4 regions of the Streptomyces sp. NPDC006516 genome follow, and region 3 is predicted to be linked to each of the others. Evidence: riboswitches for the same ligand, from Rfam matches in the RefSeq annotation. Region 3 holds a riboswitch; each other region holds the start of a gene.

Region 1 (3,801 bases), on a different contig from region 3:
ACATGTTCCCCGACTGGTTCGCGGGCGTGGCCTTCGCCGCGATCGGTATCGGCGCGCTGGTGCCGGCCGCGATCATGTCGATCGCCGCGGCGAACCTCTTCACCCGCAACATCTACAAGGACTTCATCAAGCCCGACGCGACCCCGGCCCAGGAGACCAAGGTCTCCAAGCTGGTCTCGCTCCTGGTCAAGGTCGGCGCGCTCGCCTTCGTCCTCACCATGGACAAGACGGTCGCGATCAACTTCCAGCTGCTGGGCGGCATCTGGATCCTCCAGACGATGCCGGCCCTGGTCGGCGGCCTGTTCACCCGCTGGTTCCACCGCTGGGCACTGATCGCCGGCTGGGCGGTCGGCATGCTCTACGGAACGGTGGCGGCGTACGGCGTGGCCAGCCCGACCCAGAAGCACTTCGGCGGGTCCTCGAAGGAGATCCCCGGCATCGGCGAGATCGGCTACATCGGTCTCACCGCCTTCGTGCTGAACGTCGTCGTCGTGGTCGTCCTGACCTTCGTCCTCAACGCGGTGAAGGCACCGGCGGGCGTGGACGAGACCTCCCCCGGCGACTACACGGCGGACGTGGGCGACCCGGGCGTCAAGACGGAGCTCCCGCCGGCCACGGTGGGCGCCCCGGGAGGGGGCCACTGACCTCGCGGCAGTGGTGAGAAGTGCGGCGTCCGTCCCGGCAGGGCTCTTCCTGCCGGGACGGCGTCGTGCCGGGACCCGTTCCGGGGACCCGCGACGGCGTCGTGCCGGGTCCCCGGGAACCCCAGAACGGCGTCGTGCCTGGTCCCCGTCCCCCGGGAGGGGTCCCGGCGCGAAACAGGTGCGCGCGGCGCCCACCGCCTGGTGCACACTTCCGCCCATGGACGTATCGATCAGGCCGGTCCTGCCCGCCCACCACGTAGAACTGGGCGAGATCACCGCCCAGGCGTATCTCGGCGACGGTCTCCTGGACTTCGGAGCCGAGGATCCCTATCTGGAACAGCTCCGCGCGGTCGGACGCCGGGCGGCCGAGGCCGAGGTGCTGGTGGCGCTGGACGCCGAGGGACAGCTGCTGGGAGGCGTCACGTACGTCGCGCCCGGCAGCCCGTGGGCCGACATAGCCGGGGAGGACGAGGCGGAGTTCCGGATGCTGGCAGTCGCGCCGGAGGCCCGGGGGCGGGGCGCCGGCGAGGCACTGGTGCGGGCCTGCGTCGACCGGGCGCGGGCCGCGGGAGGGCTCACCGGAATCGTCCTGTCGACGCAGCCGGCCATGCTGGGTGCCCATCGCATCTACCGGCGGCTCGGCTTCGAGCGGACTCCGGAACGGGACTGGTGCCCTCTTCCCGATCTCCCACTCCTGACCTTCCGTCTGGCCTTGTGACCCCTCACGACACAAGATGTGGGGGCTGCTTCATTCGGTAGCCCCCACATGTATGCTCGACCTCGCTGTCGCCGCAGGGGAATCCGGTGTGAGTCCGGAACTGTCCCGCAACGGTGTGACCGGTGCGCTCACGCGCACCGGCGAAGTCCGAAGACCTGTCGACAGTGCGTCCGGCTCGACCGAACCGGACGCCGAGACGTCCGGGCCCCGCGGAGGGCCGGTGGACGCCGTGCACTCCGTGCCGCCCTTCGACGGGCTTCGCCGTGCCCGGCTGCCCCGCTCCCGCAGGCACCGAGCCGAGCGAGGGATAGCCCCAGTGACCATCGCGCCAGCCGATCCGGTTTCAGCCGCGGATTTCGAAGGCCGCACGACCGACGCGCCCGGGACCGCACTGCTGCGGACCCTGACCGGCCTGACGGCCGATCTCCCCGACACCGACCCCGGACGGGTCGCCGCCGCCGCGCTCCGCGGCCGCAGCGCGCGGGCGGACGAGGCGGAGCTGCGCTCGCTGGCCACCGAGGCCGCGGCGGGCCTGATCTCCGAGGACCCGGCGTACTCCCGGCTGGCCGCCCGGCTCCTCACCCGTGCCGTGGCGGACGAGGCGGCCGGACAGGGCGCCGTCTCCTTCTCCGCTTCGGTCGCCGTGGGACACCGCGAAGGCCTGATCGCGGACCGTACGGCGGAGTTCGTCGCGCTGCACGCCGAGGCCTTGGACGCCCTGGTCGAGCAGGCGCTCGCCGACGGCGCCGACGACCGCTTCGGCTACTTCGGGCTCCGGACGCTGCACAGCCGCTACCTGCTGCGCCACCCGCTCACGCGCCAAGTCGTCGAGACCCCGCAGCACTTCATGCTGCGCGTCGCCGCCGGGCTCGCCGAGGACACCTCCGAGCGGGCTCTGGAGGAAGTGGCGGCGCTGTACGGCCTGATGAGCCGGCTCGACTACCTCCCCTCCTCCCCCACCCTGTTCAACTCCGGCACCCGTCACCCGCAGATGTCCTCCTGCTACCTGCTGGACTCCCCGCTGGACGAGCTCGACTCGATCTACGACCGCTACCACCAGGTGGCGCGCCTCTCCAAGCACGCGGGCGGCATCGGACTCTCCTACTCCCGTATCCGGGCCCGGGGTTCACTCATCCGGGGGACCAACGGGCACTCCAACGGCATCGTGCCGTTCCTGAAGACGCTCGACGCCTCCGTCGCGGCCGTCAACCAGGGAGGCAGGCGCAAGGGGGCGGCCGCGGTCTACCTGGAGACCTGGCACGCGGACATCGAGGAGTTCCTGGAGCTGCGCGACAACACCGGCGAGGACCAGCGGCGCACGCATAACCTCAACCTGGCGCACTGGATCCCGGACGAGTTCATGCGCCGCGTCGACGCGGACACCGAGTGGTCGCTGTTCTCCCCGGCGGACACCCCCGAGCTGGTGGACCTGTGGGGCGACGAGTTCGACGCGGCCTACCGCGCGGCCGAGGCGAAGGGGCTGGCCCGCAAGACGATGCCGGCGCGTGAGCTGTACGGGCGCATGATGCGGACGCTGGCTCAGACCGGGCAGGGCTGGATGACGTTCAAGGACGCCTCCAACCGCACGGCCAACCAGACCGCCGAGCCGGGCCGCGTCGTCCACTCGTCGAATCTCTGCACGGAGATCCTCGAGGTCACGGACGACGGCGAGACGGCCGTCTGCAACCTCGGCTCGGTCAACCTCGGCGCGTTCGTCGCCGACGGCACCATCGACTGGGAGCGGCTGGACGCCACCGTCCGCACCGCGGTGACCTTCCTCGACCGCGTGGTGGACATCAACTTCTACCCCACCGAGCAGGCAGGCCGCTCCAACGCCCGCTGGCGCCCCGTGGGCCTGGGCGCGATGGGCCTCCAGGACGTGTTCTTCCAGCTGCGCCTGCCGTTCGACTCCCCCGAGGCCCGCGCACTGTCCACGAAGATCTCCGAGCGGATCATGCTGGCCGCCTATGAGGCCTCCTGCGCCCTCGCCGAGCGGTCCGGCCCGCTGCCCGCCTGGTCCGAGACCCGCGCCGCCCGTGGCGTCCTGCACCCGGACCACTACGGCACCGAGCTGAACTGGCCCGAGCGCTGGGACGCGCTGCGCGCCCGCGTCGCCAGGAGCGGGATGCGCAACTCGCTGCTGCTCGCCATCGCCCCCACGGCGACGATCGCCTCGATCGCCGGGGTGTACGAGTGCATCGAGCCGCAGGTCTCCAACCTCTTTAAGCGCGAGACGCTCAGTGGCGAGTTCCTCCAGGTCAACGCGTACCTGGTGGAGGAGCTGAAGAAGCTCGGCGTCTGGGACGCCCGGACCCGTGAGGCACTCCGTGAGGCGAGTGGCTCGGTGCAGGGCTTCGGGTGGATCCCCGAGGACGTGCGGGAGCTGTACCGCACGGCGTGGGAGATCCCGCAGCGCGGTCTGATCGACATGGCGGCGGC
Region 2 (3,801 bases), on a different contig from region 3:
CCCCCGCGCCTGCCGCGCACGACGAGGTGCTCGAGCCCGGACGGGTGGGCGGCCAGGGCTTCCTTGGACTCGGCGGCGCCGATGAACCCGACGGGCACCCCGATGACGGCGGCGGGGCGCGGGGCACCCTCCTCGATCATCTCCAGCAGGCGGAAGAGCGCGGTGGGGGCGTTGCCGACGGCGACGACGGCGCCCTCCATCCGGTCCCGCCACAGCTCCAGCGCGGCGGCGCTGCGCGTGGTGCCGAGCTCGGCCGCCAGCCCGGGGACCGCGGGGTCGGACAGAGTGCAGATCACCTCGTTGCCGGCGGGCAGCCGCTTCCGGGTGACCCCGCTGGCGACCATGGCCACGTCGCACAGGATGGGCGCGCCGGACCGCAGGGCCGCGCGGGCGTCGGCCACGGCGTTCGGCGAGAAGGCGAGATCGCGTACGAGGTCGACCATGCCGCAGGCGTGGATCATGCGGACGGCGACCTGGCTCACATCGGCGGGCAGCCCTGCCAGATCCGCTTCCGCGCGGATGGTGGCGAAGGACTGGCGGTAGATCGCCGGTCCGTCCTTCTCGTACTGATGCACAGTGCTGTCGCTTTCTTCATCGAACAGGGGGGTCGTACCGGATGGTCAGGTGTGCGTGTCCCGGGCGGCCGCCACGGCGGCGGCGAGCGCGGCCGGGTCGTCCCGGACCGTTGCAGCCTCGGTGCTTCGGTCTCCCCGCACATGGGAGATCCGGTGTCCGCCGGGGGTGACGACCACGTCGATCCACTCCCCGTGCGGGTGGCCGCACCGGCGTTCGCACCCGGACCAGTACACAGGGAGCCGTCCAGCGGGTCCGACGGCGGCCCCCGCGTCGGCCCGTACGTCGGCCAGCGACTTCGCACAGCCGGGGCGGCCGATGCAGGCCCCGACACCGGTCCAGGGGGAGCCGGGGCCGGTGATCAGCCCGGCTCCGGAGAGTTCGGTCAGCAGCTCGTCCGCCCGCGCGGGCGGGATCCCGGTGAGGACGGCTCCGCGCCAGGGGGTGAGGCGCAGTTCACCGGCGCCGGACAGCAGCCGCCACTGCGCAGGGCCGAGCCGGCCCAGCGGTACCCCCACGGACAGAGCGGCCTCGTGCGGGGGGCCCGGGACGCGTCCGGGGGCCGGGGCCAGGGCTTCGGGCGGCCGGGGCCGGATCCCCGTCACGCAGGTGATGCCGGCCGGCCCGAACCGGCGTACGACATCGCCGGTCAGCGCGGTGACCGCTTCGGCACGCAGGTCCTTCGTCCGCCAGGCCCCGGTCTCCTCGGCCGCGTCCAGGAAGGCCTCGGCGGCGAGGAGCGCCGCGCGGGGGGCGGCGGCGCGGGGGACGCGGAGGACGGCCTCGCCGCCTCCGATGCGCAGGAGTGCGTCACCGGCGGCGTGGCCTATGAGTGTGAGATCCGCGCCGAGGGCGTCCACGTCGCCGCGGCCGTCGTCGAGTGCGAACAGGAAGCGTCCGGAGAGAGCCGTGGCCCGGTCGCTCGTGCAGAGGAGCCGGTCCAGTTCGGTCAGCCATGGTCTGACGTCGGCGGCTCCCAGGCCGTCCAGCCCCGAGAGCGGGGAGGCGACCACGTTGCGCACGCGCTCGTGCCGCTCGGAGGGCAGCAGCCCGGCCCGGCTCAGCAGACCGGCCAGCTCCGCACCGCAGTCCTCGGCGAGTCCGCGTACCTGCACGTTCCCCCGCGACGTGAGATGCAACTCACCGTCACCGAGCCGCTCGGCGGCCTGCCCCAGCGCCGCCGCCTGTCGGGGCGTCAGCACCCCGCCGGGTATGCGGATCCGCGCCAGCGCACCGTCGTCCGCCCGGTGCAGCCGCAGTGCGCCGGGGCACGCGTCACCGCTGCTCCGGGTGCACGCGGTGCCCGGAGACCGGGGCGTCAGGGGGGAGGCGGACATGGCGGCGAGCATACCGACCGTGACCGGGACGCACCCCTACGGTCACTGTGACCTACGGGACACCTCACCACGGGCCCGGCACCCACGCCGCCGGCCAGAACCCTGGGGCCCTGCCGGGCCTCGGGACGGTCCGGCCGGAGCACTTCGGGCCCGTCCGGGCCGGGGCCGTCTGGTCAGACCCCCCCACCCGACGCCTACTATGCCTAGCGGCGGTCCGTTCGGCCCGCCATCGCCAGACGGCGACATGGGAGGAAGCCCGGTGAGATTCCGGCGCGGTCCCGCCACTGTGAGCCCGGCCCCGCGAAGGCCGTGCGAGTCAGGAACTCCCGCCGTCCGACAAACCGCCCGGGGCGTGGACACCCCGAGGAAGGGCTGACGCCGCATGATCCTGCTCCTGTCGACGTCCGACACCGACCTGCTGAGCGCCCGTGCCTCCGGTGGTCCGGTCGGCTTCCGCTACGCGAACCCGTCCCGGCTCTCCGTCGAGGACCTGCCGCAGCTCCTGGACGGCACGGACCTCGTCGTCGTACGTCTCCTCGGTGGTGTCCGCGCCTGGCAGGAAGGGCTCGACCAGGTGCTGGCCACCGGCCGGCCCGTCGTCGTCCTCACCGGCGAACAGGCCCCCGACGCCCAGCTGATGGCCGCCTCCACCGTGCCGATCGGCATCGCGGCCGAGGCCCACGCCTACCTCGCGCACGGTGGCCCCGCCAACCTGGAGCAGCTGGCCCGCTTCCTCTCCGACACCGTGCTGCTCACCGGCCACGGGTTCGAGCCGCCCGCCCCGGCCCCCGCGTGGGGACCGCTGGAGCGGACCGCCCGGGACGTCGACGGCCCGACCGTGGCGGTGCTCTACTACCGGGCCCACCACATGAGCGGGAACACCGCGTTCGTCGAGGCGCTCTGCACCGCCGTGGAGGACGCGGGCGCCCGCCCCCTCCCGCTGTACGTCGCCTCGCTGCGCACCCCCGAACCCGAGCTCGTCGAGGAACTGCGGGCCGCCGACGCCATCGTGACGACCGTTCTCGCGGCCGGAGGCACCAAGCCCGCCACCGCGTCGGCGGGCGGGGACGACGAGTCCTGGGACGCGGGCGCCCTGACCGGCCTGGACGTCCCCGTCCTCCAGGCGCTCTGCCTCACCAGCCCGCGCGCCGCCTGGGAGGAGAACGACGAGGGCGTCTCCCCGCTCGACGCGGCCACCCAGATCGCCGTACCCGAATTCGACGGCCGCCTGATCACCGTCCCGTTCTCCTTCAAGGAGATCGACGAGGACGGCCTGCCCGCGTACGTCGCCGACCCCGAGCGCGCCTCCCGGGTCGCCGGGATCGCCGTACGGCACGCGCGACTCCGCCACATCCCCGCCGCCGAGAAGCGGATCGCGCTCGTCCTGTCCGCCTACCCGACCAAGCACTCGCGCATCGGCAACGCGGTCGGCCTCGACACCCCCGCCAGCGCCGTCGCCCTGCTCCGCAGGCTGCGCGCCGAGGGCTACGACTTCGGGCCGGAGGAAGAGATTCCGGGCCTGGTCTCGGGCGACGGCGACGAGCTGATCTACGCGCTCATCGACGCCGGCGGCCATGACCAGGAGTGGCTCACCGAGGAGCAGCTGGCCCGCAACCCGGTCCGCATCCCCGCCGCCGACTACCGCCGCTGGTTCGCCACCCTGCCCGCCGAACTCCGCGAGGCCGTCGAGCAGCACTGGGGCCCGGCACCCGGCGAGATGTTCGTCGACAGGTCCCGCAACCCCGAGGGCGACATCGTGCTCGCGGCCCTGCGCCGGGGCAACCTGCTGATCCTCATCCAGCCGCCGCGCGGCTTCGGCGAGAACCCGATCGCGATCTACCACGACCCCGATCTGCCGCCCTCGCACCACTACCTGGCCGCGTACCGCTGG
Region 3 (3,801 bases):
CCGACGGCCGGGCTGACGGCGTTGAGCAGCAGCCCGAGCCGCAGATCGTCCTGGCCCACCAGGGCGGTGAAGGGATACGGGGTACTCACGGAGCCTCCTCTGTCGCAACGACACCTGCATGATCGGACCCGCCCGGCGCCCGGGCGGCGCGTGGCTCCGGCACGGGCGGCGCGCCCGGCGCGAGGAACGGCAGCCCCGCAGGCGCCCCCCGCTCGATGAGCCGCCACAGCGCGTCCGTGTCCGCGTGCTCCTCGATCAGGTCCCCCAGCCGGTCCAGCTGTTCCTCCCGCAACGCCCCGAAGCTCGTGTCCGGCGCCGCGGTGAACCGCCGGCCCGAGGCCCGCGCGACCTCGGCCAGGAACGCCCGCCGGAACGCGTCGCTCTCCAGGGAACCGTGCCAGTGCGTCCCCCACACCGAGCCCACCCGGCACCCGTCCAGGAACGGCTCACCGCCGTGGACATCGGCGACGCCGTGGTGGATCTCGTAACCTTCCACCGGCTCCCCGAGCGCCGAACCGGCAGGCCTCTCCAGGACCTTCTCCCGGCCGAAGCGGACGCGTACGGGCAGCAGCCCGAGCCCTTCCACCAGTCCGGCCCGGGACTCCACGTCGTCCTCGATCCGTTCGCCCAGCACCTGGAACCCGCCGCAGATGCCCAGCACCGGCCGTCCCTCCGCGGCCCGCCGCACCAGGGCGTCAGCCAGGCCCCGCTCCCGCAGCCAGGCCAGCGCCTTCACGGTGCCCCGCGTCCCCGGCACGATCACGAGATCGGCGTCCGCCAGTTCCTCGGCCCGGTCCACGAACCGCACCACCACACCGGGCTCGGCGGCCAGCGCGTCCACATCGGTGAAGTTCGACATCAGCGGCACGGCGCACACCGCGACCCGCAGCACGTCCTCGCCGTGCGGGGGCGCCACGACCGACTCGCGCACGGTCCCGCGCATCGAGACGCGCAGCCCGTCCTCCTCGTCGATGCCCAGCCCGTGGGCGTACGGGAGCACCCCGTACGTGCGCCGCCCCGTGAGCCCGAGCAGCATGTCGAGGCCCGGCTCCAGCAGCGAGACGTCCCCGCGGAACTTGTTGACGAGGTACCCGGCGATCAGCGACTGGTCCTCGGCGCTCAGCAGCGCCGTCGTACCGAAGAACGAGGCGAACACACCGCCCCGGTCGATGTCGCCGACCACCAGGACGGGAAAGCGCGCGGCCCGCGCGATGCCCATGTTCACGATGTCCGTACGCCGCAGATTGATCTCGGCAGGACTGCCCGCCCCCTCGCAGATCACGGCGTCATACGTGCCCCGCAGCTGCTCCAGGCAGTCCACGACCGTCCCGAGCAGCGCCTCCTGGCGTCCGCCGTGGTAGCCGCGCGCACTCATCTCGCCGACCGGCTTCCCCATCAGGACGACCTGGCTGGAGCGGTCACCGCCGGGCTTGAGCAGCACCGGGTTCATCAGCGCCGACGGCTCCACCCGGGCCGCCTGCGCCTGCATGGCCTGGGCCCGGCCGATCTCCGCGCCCTCGCGGGTGACGAAGGAGTTCAGCGACATGTTCTGCGCCTTGAACGGCGCGACCTTCACTCCCTGGCGCACCAGCCAACGGCAGATCCCGGCCGTGACGACGCTCTTGCCCGCGTCCGAAGTGGTGCCGGCCACCAGCAGCCCGCCGCTCATCTGCCCCTCCGCCCCATGGCCAGCCGCCCTGCCGCGCACACGGCGAGGGCCAGCACACTCACCCGGCGCGAGAGCCGCGCCGCGCGTTCGATGTCCGTGACCCGCACCTCGCGGCCGGCCTCCCCGTTGAGCACCGGCCGGTGCTCGACCCGCCCGCCGTACGCCAGGGTCCCGCCGAGACGCACGCCCAGCGCCCCCGCGAAGGCGGCCTCCACCGGGCCCGCGTTGGGGCTCGGGTGCCGGTCCGCGTCGGCCCGCCAGGCCCGGACGGCCTCGCGCGGGCGCCCCCCGCAGGCCACGGCGAGCGCCGCGGTCAGCCGGGCGCCGGGCCAGCCGGCGAGGTCGTCGAGCCGCGCGGAGGCCCAGCCGTAGCGCCGGTAGCGGGGCGACCTGTGCCCCACCATGGCGTCCAGGGTGTTGACGGCGCGGAAGGCGACCAGGCCCGGTACACCGCCGAGCGCCCCCCACACCAGCGCGCCCACGACGGCGTCCGAGGTGTTCTCGGCGACGGACTCCACCACCGCGCGGGCCATCTGCTGCGCGTCCAGGGCCTGCGGGTCGCGCCCGCACAGGTGCGGCAGCCGCTCCCGGGCCGCCTCGACGTCCCCTGCGGCGAGCGCCCCGCCGACCGCGCGCGCCTCGCGGCCCAGCGACGTGCCACCGACGACGGACCAGGTGGCGGCGGCGGTCAGCACCACGGCGGCGGCCGGGCGGTTCCGTACGGCGCGGGTGGCCAGTGCCGCGGCAGCCGTGGCGCCTCCGGCGCAGACAAGGGTGTGCAGCGCGCCCCAGCCGCGGTGATCGCGCCACAGCCGGCTCTCGACGCCCGCAGCGGCACGCCCGAAGGCGGCGACGGGGTGGCCCCGCCGGGGATCACCGAGCAGCAGGTCGCCGATCAGGCCGGCGGCGGCGCCGTACACGAAGATGCGGTCGGCTCGCACGGCTCAGCCGGCCGTCGCGCCTCGAAGGGCCTTCGTGGCGGGTGGCGGTGCGGTGACCGACGCAGGGCAGCCAGACATGGCGTATGTCCTCACTCAGGGTCCGCGCCCTGGTTCGACGTGACCGGCGACGAGAGTCTCCTGGCTCCCGGATCCGCAGTTCCTCCGGCCTTCCAGTCCGCGTCTGCGGACCGTGACTTCCGTGTGGAGGCTGCTCCCCGGTGACAGTGGCGGGACCGCGCCGGATTCGCACCGGCTTCCTCTCCTGTCGCCGTAAATGGCTCCGGCAGTCCACCACGCCCCACGAAGGCCCGTCAACCTGCCGTTGACCTGCGGGGCTTCAGTGTGCTGAGACGCACACCGGGCCGGACACACACGGGGTGTGTCCGGCCCGGCCGGGTCCGCCCAGGGGTCAGGCGACGATCAGGTAGATGCCGTACGCCACCGCCGCCGCGCACAGCGCGAAGCAGGCGTACGCGCCGGTGCGCGCCAGGACACCGGTACCGCCGGCCTGCGTCGTGGACGCCTGCTTCGCGAGTCCCGTGATGCCGAGGGTGAAGAGGCCGACCAGTGCGACGGTGACCACGAGGCTGACGCCGAAGACGGACGCGAGAGCTGCCCAGTCGATGTTCATGTGGATCTGTCCTTACACCGTGGCCGGCCGCTCGGCCGGGGTCTCGGCCGTCGGGGCGTGGATGGTGGTCTTGAGGTCCGGGACGCTCACGCCGGCGGGCGGCGGGCTCACGGCCGCGATGGCGGTCGTGACGACGCCCGCGGGCTCACCCTCGGTCGCGTTGACGTTGGTGTGGTCGACCGGCTTGCGGCGCGACAGGAGCCAGATGGCGCCGGACCCCACGACGAGCAGCACGGCGACCACCGCGACGCCCCAGGAGCCCTGCTTGGTCAGGAACTCGGCGCCCGCTCCGACCAGACCGGCGGCCGGGAGCGTCAGACCCCAGGCGATGAACATCCGGGAGGCGGTGGACCAGCGGACCACGCCCCCCTTGCGTCCGAGGCCCGCGCCCATGACGGCACCGGAGCAGGACTGGGTGGTCGAGAGGGAGAAGCCGAGGTGCGAGGAGGCCAGGATGACCGTGGCCGCGCTGGTCTGGGCCGCGAAGCCCTGCGGCGGACGCAGGTCGGTGAGGCCGCTGCCCATGGTGCGGATGATGCGCCATCCGCCGAGGTAGGTGC
Region 4 (3,801 bases), on a different contig from region 3:
CGATGGCGGTCCTCTTGCGCTGTCCGTAGGAGAGCAGATGGGTGGGCCGGTCGGCCAGGGCGGTGATGTCGAGGGCGGCGAGCGCCTCGGCCACCCTGTCCCGCACCTGCCTGTCCGGCAGGCCCAGATTCAGCGGCCCGAACGACACGTCCTGGGACACGGACGCGGCGAACAACTGGTCGTCCGGGTCCTGCACCACCAGCTGCACCGTCGTACGCAGCCGGGTCAGCCCCCTGCGGTCGTACGTCACCGGATGGCCCTCGACCGTCAACCGGCCTTCGCACGGGCGCAGTCCGCCGCTGAGGAGCCGCATCAGGGTGGTCTTGCCGCTGCCGTTGCGGCCGAGAAGGGCGAGCGCACGGCCTTCGCGCGCCTCGAAGTCGAGACCGCTGAGCACGGGTGGTCCGTCCTCGTACGCGAAGGACGCACCCCGCAGGGCGAGCAGTGCCGAATCGCTCATGAGAGCGGCCTTTCCAGTGCGAAGGTCAGGACGGAGAGCGCCGCCAGGACGGCGACACTCACGGCCACGAAGCGGGGGGAGACGCGAGCCTCGGGCACCAGGACACGCAGGGTGCCGTCGTATCCGCGTCCGGCCAGCCCCGCCTGGAGCTTCGCCGCGCGGTCGAAGGCCCGGACGAACGCGGTCGCCCCGAGGCCTGCCAGGGACCGCCAGGCGGCGGCCCTGGTGGTGTGCCCGAGCCGCGCCGCCTGGGCCTCCCGTATCCGGCGCACCGCGTCGAGGAGCAGGAAACTCATGCGGTACGTCACCAGGGCGACGTCCACCACGGGCGCGGGCACCCCCACCCGGACCAAGCGGGGCAGCAGGTCGGACATCGGAGTGGTGAAGGCGAACAGCAGGACGCCGAGCGAGGCGGCCGAGGTCCGCAGCAGCAACTCCCCGGCGCGGGCCGGCCCTCCGGCGGCCGGGGAGACGAACCCCTCGGGGCCCCCGACCTGCACGAGGAGCGTGACAGCCCCGGTGACACAGAAGCCCAGGGGCACCCGGTACGCCCGCCACAGCCGGCGGGCGGGCACCCCTGCCGGGCCCAGGAGCGCGGTGAGCGCGGTGACGAGGACGAGCGCGGCGCCGGGCCAGGGCGGCAGCGAGACGGCCAGCACGGTGAGTCCGAGACCGAGCACGGCCTTGTCCAGGGGGTGGCGGCGGCGCCAGCGACTGCTGTGCGCCGCCGCGTCGATCGGCAGCACGTGTGCTCAGGCCCCCTGGGCCGTGGACTCTCCGGCACCGCTCGCGCCATGGGCCGCGTCGAGTTGAGCCCTGGCGTGCAGTTCGCCCTGCCGTCGGCCGCGCCGCAGACCGAAGTAGTAGGCGAGCACTCCGGCCCCCAGAGCGGCCTGGAGGGCGAACAGCGCGGACTCGATCTCACCGGACGGCGGTTCGTAGAGCGGGGAGAACCAGGGTTCGTAGCCGGGGTCGATCTCGGTGATCGCCGTCTCTGCCTGGGCGTCGGCGCCCGCGAACGGCTCCTTCTCGTCGTCGCCGAGGCCGAGGGCCAGAGGCAGGACCGCCAGCGCGGCCACGACGAGCAGCAGCAGCGCGTTGATCTTCGTGTTCCTGGTCATCACGCCACCGCCTCCGTCTCGGTCCTGCGGGCCTTGTCACCCTTGCCGGTGAGGAAGACGCCGAGCCTGGTCAGCTCGCCCTTGCTGGACTGCACCAGAAGACGCATCACCAGCACGGTGAGCAGCCCTTCGCTGACCGCGAGCGGCAGTTGGGTGACCGCGAAGATCGAACCGAACTTGCCGAGCGCGCCCAGGAATCCGCTGCCCGGGTCGGGGAAGGCGAGCGCCAGCTGCACGCTGGTGACGCAGTAGGTGGACAGATCCGCGACGAACGCGGCGAAGAACACCGCGACCATCAGCTGGACGCCGAACCGGCGCAGCAGCTTGTAGAGCGCGTATCCGGCCCAGGGGCCGACGATCGCCATCGAGAAGACGTTGGCGCCGAGCGTGGTCAGGCCGCCGTGGGCCAGCAACAGGGCCTGGAACAGCAGGGTGATGGTGCCGAGCACCGCCATGATCGGTGGGCGGAACAGGATGGCACCCAGCCCCGTGCCGGTGGGATGCGAGCAACTGCCCGTCACCGAGGGCAGTTTCAGGGCGGACAGGACGAACGTGAAGGCACCGGCGGCGCCGAGGAGCAGCGTGCTCTCGGGGTGTTCCCGGACTTCACGCGTGAGTGAACGGACTCCGTGGACGACGAACGGCGCGGACGCGACACCCCAGGCGATCGCGTGCGCAGGGGGGAGGAAACCCTCGGCTATGTGCATGGCTCAGCAGACCCTCTCCAGCACCTCGTGGATGGTTGAAATGCCTTGGCCGGTCTCCTGGCTTACGGGTGACACCGCCCGTGCTCCGCCTTCCCGGGTCCGAGGACCCAGTGGCTGCCCGTGAGGGCTGGAGCCGGACTTCCCGATCACAGTGGCGAGGGCCGCACCGGCATCACACCGATTTCCCGTTCACCAAGGCGTGGTGACACTAGTGCCAGGCCGTGGACGGTGACAAGCGGGCCCCCGCCCGTACCTGCGAACGGGTGGCAGTTGCGAACCGCCTCGGTCAGGGCCGCGGGCAGGAGGGTGGGCGCCGCTGTGCGGCTTCGGCGGGCACCCCGCGCGGGGTGGTCCTCCCGCGCGATCCGCGTGCGGATCGTCACGCACTGTGATGCGTACCACCCGTACGGGTCGGTGCAGGGTGTTTGCCGCCCCGCCGATGGGTAAGGGGCAGGTTGGCCGCCGGAGCCGACAATCCGGCGCATAGAACGCAAAGCAACAGATGAGGAGGGATCGATGTCCTCGAAGCGACGTCGTAAGAAGAAGGCCCGCCGCAAGAACGGCGCGAACCACGGCAGCCGTCCGCAGACCTGAGGACGCGCCGACGCGTCGGGGGGTGGCGTGCGCCGCCCCCCGGACGCGTTCCTGCGGAGGGGGTGCCTCTCGGGGCGCTGTAGGGGAGGTGTGCCGGCGATGACGCGACGAATCCCTGCGAGGAAGTGCTCGCGGTCCCGCGAAGGCGCCCGGCGGTGCGGACCTGTCACGAGATGACGTCCGGCCAGTGGCTGCCGGCCTGTCTCGCGGGTAACGACGTGACGTCGTGTTCCCGGAGGGCGCTGTCGGCGGCCATTCAGACCTGGCCCTGCGAGTACGCCCGGAAGCAGGCGGCGTCAGGTCGGAGTACAAGCCGAACCGGTCGAGCCAGGCGGACGAGTTCGCGTCGATCTCACGCCGGTTCGGGTGCATGCCCGGGGGAAGTGGAACCCACAGCGGAGGAATTCTGGGCGCGGGAGCCGGGGAGGTCATGTACTTCCGTTCCCCACGGACGTCTCACCGTCGCTGGGGCCGGGAAGCCGGCAGGCCGTACGAGTCGCGGCTACAGCCGAATCGAGCCTGCTTGCCCCGATGGCTGGGGGCATCGGTTCGCGTGGACGGCTGGACGATCGGTGCGGTTGCACTCGTGGAGGGTGTGACCACCACTGGACGGGCCCGGTCCGGAGCTGATCGTCCTCGCGTGCGGATGGCCTGAAGTCACCGCCACGCGCGGGCGGCCTCCGGTCCGCCTGCGGACGATCAGGCCAGCAGCTGATTGCGGTGGGAGGCGCGACGTGCGGCCGCCAGCAAGGCGTGGATCTGGGGCCCTGCCTGGTCGATGCGGGACACGGCCTTCGCGAACGGCAGGCGCGCATCGCGGTGGGTGCCGGGGTACTCCAAACGCAGCGTCACCCCGTAACGGTCCATGGCGAGCGGCAGGACGCGCACGACGCCCTTCGCCGGCTGTGGCTGCACGAGG

What was found. Region 3 has a riboswitch for cobalamin ahead of ABZY45_RS05675 (cobalamin biosynthesis protein). Riboswitches for the same ligand answer to the same signal wherever they lie in the genome.
Region 1: another riboswitch for cobalamin. It lies ahead of ABZY45_RS10420 (ribonucleoside-diphosphate reductase subunit alpha); the one in region 3 lies ahead of ABZY45_RS05675 (cobalamin biosynthesis protein).
Region 2: another riboswitch for cobalamin. It lies ahead of cobN (cobaltochelatase subunit CobN); the one in region 3 lies ahead of ABZY45_RS05675 (cobalamin biosynthesis protein).
Region 4: another riboswitch for cobalamin. It lies ahead of ABZY45_RS27070 (energy-coupling factor ABC transporter permease); the one in region 3 lies ahead of ABZY45_RS05675 (cobalamin biosynthesis protein).

What each region holds. Positions count from the first base shown of each region.
Region 1 is NZ_JBEXPD010000002.1:926,928-930,728, reverse strand. It holds gene mctP (monocarboxylate uptake permease MctP) at 1-644, shown strand, start outside; gene ABZY45_RS10425 (N-acetyltransferase) at 862-1,362, shown strand; cobalamin riboswitch at 1,403-1,540, shown strand; gene ABZY45_RS10420 (ribonucleoside-diphosphate reductase subunit alpha) at 1,679-3,801, shown strand, end outside.
Region 2 is NZ_JBEXPD010000007.1:100,228-104,028, reverse strand. It holds gene ABZY45_RS20420 (precorrin-8X methylmutase) at 1-575, opposite strand, end outside; gene cobG (precorrin-3B synthase) at 621-1,922, opposite strand; cobalamin riboswitch at 2,104-2,259, shown strand; gene cobN (cobaltochelatase subunit CobN) at 2,293-3,801, shown strand, end outside.
Region 3 is NZ_JBEXPD010000001.1:1,286,667-1,290,467, forward strand. It holds gene ABZY45_RS05665 (putative cobaltochelatase) at 1-89, opposite strand, end outside; gene ABZY45_RS05670 (cobyric acid synthase) at 86-1,669, opposite strand; gene ABZY45_RS05675 (cobalamin biosynthesis protein) at 1,666-2,610, opposite strand; cobalamin riboswitch at 2,742-2,871, opposite strand; gene ABZY45_RS05680 (hypothetical protein) at 3,020-3,241, opposite strand; gene ABZY45_RS05685 (inorganic phosphate transporter) at 3,254-3,801, opposite strand, start outside.
Region 4 is NZ_JBEXPD010000012.1:47,991-51,791, reverse strand. It holds gene ABZY45_RS27085 (ATP-binding cassette domain-containing protein) at 1-460, opposite strand, end outside; gene cbiQ (cobalt ECF transporter T component CbiQ) at 457-1,206, opposite strand; gene ABZY45_RS27075 (energy-coupling factor ABC transporter substrate-binding protein) at 1,213-1,581, opposite strand; gene ABZY45_RS27070 (energy-coupling factor ABC transporter permease) at 1,581-2,288, opposite strand; cobalamin riboswitch at 2,318-2,522, opposite strand; gene ABZY45_RS27065 (DUF2470 domain-containing protein) at 3,582-3,801, opposite strand, start outside.